2 linked regions of the Roseimaritima multifibrata genome follow. The protein of the gene in region 2 interacts with the protein of the main gene of each other region in a pairwise test. Links are inferred from orthologs where the notes say so. Each region holds a gene or a part of one and is shown on either strand. Other genes may lie near its edges.

What was found.
Region 1: the proteins of ribD (region 2) and accC interact in binary tests that used the Escherichia coli proteins (3 or more experiments, as listed by UniProt). The link is inferred for Roseimaritima multifibrata from one-to-one orthologs.

The regions. Positions count from the first base shown.
Region 1 is NZ_CP036262.1:2,936,236-2,939,799, forward strand. The notes cover bases 381-3,210. They hold accC (acetyl-CoA carboxylase biotin carboxylase subunit), read right to left. Parts: upstream 2,553-3,210; coding sequence 1,209-2,552; downstream 381-1,208. Other genes in these bases: FF011L_RS10690 (sigma 54-interacting transcriptional regulator), read left to right, coding at 381-549; accB (acetyl-CoA carboxylase biotin carboxyl carrier protein), read right to left, coding at 2,652-3,128; FF011L_RS10705 (M24 family metallopeptidase), read right to left, coding at 3,204-3,210. Also shown: more of FF011L_RS10690, read left to right, coding at 1-380; more of FF011L_RS10705, read right to left, coding at 3,211-3,564. UniProt on the Escherichia coli protein: This protein is a component of the acetyl coenzyme A carboxylase complex; first, biotin carboxylase catalyzes the carboxylation of the carrier protein and then the transcarboxylase transfers the carboxyl group to form malonyl-CoA.
Region 2 is NZ_CP036262.1:1,864,659-1,868,161, reverse strand. What follows is about bases 399-3,167. They hold ribD (bifunctional diaminohydroxyphosphoribosylaminopyrimidine deaminase/5-amino-6-(5-phosphoribosylamino)uracil reductase RibD), read left to right. Parts: upstream 399-1,100; coding sequence 1,101-2,234; downstream 2,235-3,167. Other genes in these bases: FF011L_RS06860 (MBL fold metallo-hydrolase), read right to left, coding at 2,313-3,143; FF011L_RS06870 (SDR family NAD(P)-dependent oxidoreductase), read left to right, coding at 399-1,048. In the rest of the region: more of FF011L_RS06870, read left to right, coding at 260-398; FF011L_RS06855 (hypothetical protein), read right to left, coding at 3,180-3,485. UniProt on the Escherichia coli protein: Converts 2,5-diamino-6-(ribosylamino)-4(3h)-pyrimidinone 5'-phosphate into 5-amino-6-(ribosylamino)-2,4(1h,3h)-pyrimidinedione 5'-phosphate.

The DNA.
Region 1 (3,564 bases), 1.1 Mb from region 2 along the record:
GATCTTTTTTGGGGAGTGAACGTGATTCCGATTCTGCTCCCCCCGCTACGCGAACGCCGCGAAGACATTCTGCCGCTGATCGATCACTTCTGGAAAGTACTTAATCGGCAAATTGGCAAGCAGGTGCAGTCGCTTGAAGGGCCGCTGTTGACCTCGCTGGAAAACTATCCTTGGCCAGGGAACATCGACCAGCTGTTCAGTTACCTTCAGCGGGTGATTGTCTGTTCAGAGGGAAGCGAGCCAGCCATCGATTTTCTGCCCGAATCGATCACCGGGAAAGCGAAAGCGATTGCCGAGCCGGTCAACACCGCGGACGTAGGTTCGCTGACCACTGCAGTTGTGCAGCAAGGGCTGCAGACCATCGCTGAGGATGCGAGTGACGTCCATAGCCAGATCGTCGACCGTGTTGAACGCGAGGTCATCCGCCAGGTCCTTCTCGAATGCGACGGGGTTCAAACCCGTGCAGCGAGTCGGCTGGGAATGAATCGCAACACCCTGCACAAGAAGATCAAGGACTACGGAATGGATCAGCCACCGTCCGCCTCCTGATCACCGTCTGAGTTGTTGGGCAATGGTCGCCTTTCGCTCGGGGGATGAAAAGAATAAATGAAGAAAGTCTGGCTCCCCTCGCCCCTAAGCAAGCTCTTTGTTGCGGAAGAAATCTCTGCTAGCTCATTGCGTGATCTCTGCCTCTTTCTTTGATTTAGTGGAGCTCGCTTGGGGGAGAGGGGGAGATTTCCAGCTGGCGATTTTGCAGCGAAGACGCGGTGAAAGCCTCGGATTTCAGCCGATTATGTCACGCCTTGCCAACGCTGTCGGCCCCTCTCCCCCAGCCCCTCTCCCCCAAAACAAGCCTTTGAATCGTACTTAATTGCATTAGCTGGCGAACCGATGATCCGGTATCAAACCTGTTTTAAGCGAGCTTGTTTTGAGGGCGAGGGGAGCCAGACTTTCTTCACTTATTCTTTTCACGCCCCCCCCCCCCGCGAAAGGTTGGCGTGAGTGAGAAGCTCAAGGCGTGACCAATATCCGTCGCGAATAAATCGCACGTCCCGAGCGAAAGCCGCTTTCAGGGAGCGTTCTTTCGTGAAGCGAAAGGGGACAATCGAAAGGTGACGGTGCCGCAGTAGGAACTACCGTCTGGCGACGGTAACTACGGCAGAGAGGCAGCTATCCTTCTGTGCATCGTCGATCGCGGGTGCCAGTTACTAGTTGGTGAATTCACGTTCGACGAACGTTGTATCGCAGTTTCCTGCGATGAATTCAGGATGTTGCAGGACTTTGTCGTGGAAGCTGGCGGTCGTCGAAATGCCTTCGATTGCCAATTCTTTCAGAGCCCTTCGCATCGTGGCGATCGCTTCCAGTCGTGTCGGCTGGTAGACAATCAGTTTCCCGATCATCGAATCGTAATACGGAGGTACCGTATAGCCCGAGCAAACGTGGGAATCAAAACGAACGCCCAAACCGCCTGGGGCAAACATGTGCTGAATTTTACCTGGATTGGGTTGGAAGCCTTTGTCGGGATTCTCGGCGTTGATGCGGCATTCGATAGCGACCCCGCGGCATGGAATGTCTTCTTGTTTGAAGGGAAGAGGTTCGCCGGACGCGACAAGGATCTGCTGCTTGATCAGGTCGATGCCGGTGACCATTTCGGTGACGGGATGTTCGACTTGAATTCGGGCGTTGACTTCGATGAAGTAGAAATCATCGTTCTTGTCGACGATAAATTCGACCGTTCCCGCATTGGTATAGTTGGCGGCTCGAATCATTCGCACGGCCGCTTCGCAGATCGCGGTCCGTTTTTCTGGCGATAGCGTCGGGCTGGGGGCTTCTTCGATCAGTTTTTGATGGCGACGTTGAACGCTGCAATCGCGTTCATAAAGATGAACCACGTTGCCATGTTCATCGGCGATCACCTGAACTTCGATGTGCCGAGGTTTTTCAATGTACTTTTCGATGTAGACGGCTCCGTTACCAAACGCCGCTTGGGCCTCGGTGCGGGCTTGCGATACGGCGGTTGCCAGGACCGATTGGTCGACGGCCACTCGCATCCCTTTGCCTCCGCCACCTGCGGTTGCTTTGATCAGGACAGGAAATCCGATTTCGTTGGCAACGCGAATCGCTTCATTGTCATCATCGATCAACCCGTCACTCCCGGGCACTACTGGGACTTCGGCCTTGATGGCCAGCGACCGGGCGGTGTTTTTATCGCCCAGCATTTCCATCGCTTCGGGGCGAGGCCCGATGAAGTCAATTTTGCAGCTCCGGCAAACTTCGTTGAAGTGAGCGTTTTCGGCTAGGAATCCATAACCCGGATGGATCGCGTCGACATCCCCTAGCTCCGCAGCGCTAATGATCCGGTCGATGCGCAGGTAGCTGTCCGCGCTCCGCGCGGGGCCGATGCAAAACGCTTGATCGGCATAACGAACATGAGCCGAATCGGCGTCCGCTTGGCTGTAGACGGCAACCGATTCGATCCCCAATTCTCGGCAGGCACGGATGACACGAAGGGCAATTTCGCCACGATTGGCAATCAGGATCCGGTTGTACATGACCGTTTAGCTATCTAAAGAATTTGGGGGTAAACCAGTGGGAGCCTAGGCAGTGATTTTGCCGAGAGGCCAGAAAACGCGGTACCTTGGCTGAAAGACCTAGGCCGAGGTATCGATTTTGAAGAGCGGTTTATCGAAATCGACAGGTTGCCCGTTTTCGGCAAGGACTGCGACGACTTTCCCGCTGACTTCCGCTGGAATTTCGTTGAAGACTTTCATGGCTTCAACGATGCAGATCACGGTGTCGGGGGAAACCATCGCACCGACTTTGACAAAATTCTCGGATTCAGGATTCGGTTTTGTGTAGAAAGTCCCGACCATCGGTGATTTGATGGTCAAAATATTGGGGCCGTCTCCAGCCGGTTCGGCAGGTGTTGCAGCTGCGACCGGGGCCGCCGCCATGGGGGCAGGCATGGCCTGCAAAGGCTGTGCACCGCCCCGTTTTAGACTGATTCGGTCGGTATCTTGCTGGAGATCGATCTCTGCCAGGTCGTGCTGCTCCATCAATTCGATCAACTCTTTTAGCTGATCGATCCCAAATACGTTGACCGCTTCGCGTTTCCCACCTGCATTCATACGACGTCGTCTCACTTATTGTGATAAAAATCTATGTGACCGGCCGCGACGAGCCGTTGTCTTTAACCGGTTGTTTTACAGGAAAACGATCATGTCATCGAGGCCCTTTGCGAGCGACGACAAGACTTCGTTTCCTTCCGGGGTGACGAGAACGTCATCTTCGATACGAACGCCAAACTCGCCGGGCAAATAGATCCCAGGTTCTACCGTTACGACCATCCCCGATTCCAGCGTTTCTTCGCTTGTTGACGCCATCCGGGGGGATTCGTGGACCTGTAATCCGATTCCGTGCCCCAGTCCGTGGCCAAAATAATCTCCAAACCCCGCTTGGGCAATCACGTCTCGGGCAGCCCGATCGATTTCTTTTAGAGGGATTCCGGGACGAATTTTTTCGATCGCGGTTTGCTGCGCCAACAGCACCACTTCGTAAACTTCA
Region 2 (3,503 bases):
TCCCAGTGGGGTTGCAAGCCAGCGTCGCAACGAGTGCCGTTTTGACAATATCGGCAACAGGAACCACCATCTGTCGATGGTCGCGACGGAAGTCACGTAGCGACGCTCGACAGAGCGTGGACAGACCGGCAATACGTCACGAATCGATTTCACGTCCCAAGAGATACTAGATGTTTCCCGATGGTATGCGGGCGACTATGTTTTCCTGAACCGATCGACTTTATTTCCCATTGCCGCCTGATATTCGAAAGCGATAACCATGGATCTGAAACTAAACGGAAAACTTGCAGTGATTTCAGGCTCCACGTCGGGAATCGGAAAATCAATCGCACACACGCTCGCCACCGAAGGGGCGCGAGTCATTATTAACGGACGGAGCCAGGAATCGGTTGACCGCACGCTTGCGGAACTGCAACTAGGTGATCAGGCCGTCGGCATTCCCGCCGATCTTTCGACGGCCGAAGGGTGCGATTCCTTGATCCAACAAGCCGCTAAGATTGCTCCGATTGATATCCTGATCAACAACGCGGGGATCTTTGAACCATGTCCGTTCGAGGAAATCAGTGATGCCGACTGGCAACGCTTCTTCAACATCAACGTGATGTCCGGCATCCGTTTATCTCGAGCGGTCACGCAAACGATGAAGGAACGCGGATGGGGTCGAATCATCTTCATTGCAAGTGAATCGGCGATCAACATTCCCGTTGAAATGATCCACTACGGGATGACCAAGACCGCTCAGTTGTCCGTTTCCAGAGGCCTTGCAAAATCGCTCGCGGGGTCGGGCGTCACGGTCAACAGCGTCCTTCCTGGACCGACCTGGAGCGAAGGGGTGCAGGATTTTGTTAAAGAACTTGCCGGCGATCGCGACATCGAAGCATTCAAAGAGAATTTCTTCAGTGAGTCGCGTCCCGGTTCGCTGATCGCTCGGTTTGGGCAAACCGAAGAAGTGGCTGCGATGGTCGCCTTCTTGTGTAGTGAAATTGCCGCGACCACCACCGGAGCGGCGATGCGCTGCGAAGGCGGACTGGTCGACACCTGCTTCTAAAAAACGTCGCCCGATCCATTGATTTAGTTCTTCCCGCTTTTGCACCATTCCCATGACCGCGAATCCTCCCCCCCAAGCCACCCCATCGAGAACATCCGATGACGAACGGTGGATGACACGTGCGCTGCAACTTGCGGCGAAAGGGGAAGGTTCTGTGGAACCCAACCCGATGGTTGGGTGCGTGATCGTCAAAGACGGGCAAGTTGTCGGAGAGGGCTATCACGCAAAATTCGGCGGTCCACACGCCGAACGGGCTGCCTTTGCTTCGGTTGCCGACAAGCAGGCGATTGCCGGGGCCACTTGGTACGTGACGCTGGAACCATGTTGCCACACCGGCAAAACGCCTCCTTGCACCGACATCATTCTGCAGTCCGCCCCGGCCCGGGTTGTTGTCGCCATGCGGGATCCGTTTCCCAAGGTGGACGGCGGCGGTTTGCGTTTGCTGTCCGCTGCGGGAATTCAAACCGATTGCGGGATACTGGAAAGCGACGCTCAAAATTTGAACCAACCCTATTTGATTCGCCTGCAACAAAAACGCCCCTGGGTGATCGCCAAATGGGCGATGACGCTGGACGGCAAGATTGCAACCAAAGAGCGGCATAGCCAATGGATATCGGGTCCTGAATCACGCGCCGATGTCCATACGACTCGGGGACGCTGCGATGCGGTGATTGTGGGTGGCGGCACCGCAAGCAAAGATGACCCAACACTTACCGCGCGACCGCCAGGGCCTCGCATCCCCACAAGAATCGTGATTTCAAAGTCAGGTCGTTTGAAACTTGAATCCAAACTGGTCCAGACAATCGATGAAGGCCCGGTCTGGTTATTTACCGCCGCTGACGGAAACGTCATCAACGCCCTTGCCGACGCCGGTGTAACCATCTGTCCGATTCCCGGAAACAGTCCAACCGAAGATTTGCAATCCGCATTAATAAAATGTGGAGAAGCCGGAATGACGAACGTGCTGGTGGAAGGTGGTGGTGAACTGCTGGCGAACTTCTTTGCTGCCGATTTGATCGATGAATGCCACGTCTATATCGCTCCGAAACTGGTTGGAGGAACCGGGGCACTCGGACCGATCGGGGGCGATGGGCTAGCCAAAATCCCTTCACAGGGGCAATTCGAATACGTCCGCTTCGAGACATTCGGACCGGACCTGAAATTGGTCGCGAAACGAAAACGGTAACGCAACACCACCTACTGGCCGGTGTCGCCTGTTAACCGGTACCGGACGAACCGCCCAGAAGCACGCCTTCGCAAATCCTTAGAACTGAAGGACCTGCTTATCCTCGGCGATCATCGCGCCGGGAACAAGCAACTGAGCCGCCTGCAGATCGATCGGATCGCCGTCGGTTTCCAGTGGATTAAGATGCACAAAAACCAACTGCTTCACCGCGGCCATACTTGCGACCGCTGCAACGCGTGACGTCCACGAGTGTCCGGTCAGCTCAGCCCATTGACGCTGCGTATCGCGGAAATTGCACTCGTGCAGCAAAAGATTCACGCCACGAATTTTCCCCACGTAATCGGCGATCGGATCGGCAATGGTATCGGTCACATAAGCCAATGAATGCCCCGGCCAATCGATCCGAAACCCGGTGGAACCTCCCGGATGCTCTAGACTAAACCAAGTTAGTTTCCCGCCGCCCAGCAGATCAGGGGTGTGTTCTTCTAACGCCATCCATTCAACATCTAATGGCACAGGAAAAAGAGAAGGATCCAGCAGGTGATTTTGAATCGCGTCGATCTTTTCCTGTCGAGCCCAAACACGGACCGTTTGCACGGGATGCTGATGCAGGATCCCCAACAGAAAGGTCAACCCGACCACATGATCCAAGTGGGTATGGCTAAGCAAGATATCGAGGCGGTCGGTCTGGATCAGCGGCGGCAAACGGAATAAACCGGTCCCCGCATCCAGCAGCAAACCTGCCTCCGGGATGAAATAGCTAGACGTATGCCGCGTTTCATTAGGATGGTATCCCGCGGTACCCAAGCAATGCAATTCCATAACAACGACGCAGCCTATAAAGAATCCGACTGCAGTCCATGCAGTGAAAAAGACAATATGATCAGCCTGAGCAGACTGACGTGGCACAATAACAGGTACTCTGCCTTGCGCACCAGTTTACCGTCAAGATTCGTTCACGTGGTCCAATTCGGGATCGATCGCATGTTCCCAGCCTAAGACAACACAATCCTCATAGGTCGCCCAACGACTTTGGTCGCCCCACAGAGGTGCAAGGCAAATCGGACAGGCGGCATTACTCGAATCTGGATATTGATGTGGAGCGGTGATACTTGGCGATAGCCAGATCGCTTCGCATTCGTCGCAAACAACCAACCCATGCGGGGCGTTCGTATCAATGCCGCAGATACGAATCCCACATAACCCGCCGCCGCAAATCGGACAATAATCAATGGAGTGTTCAGGAATCACAGTCAGTCACCTAAAGCG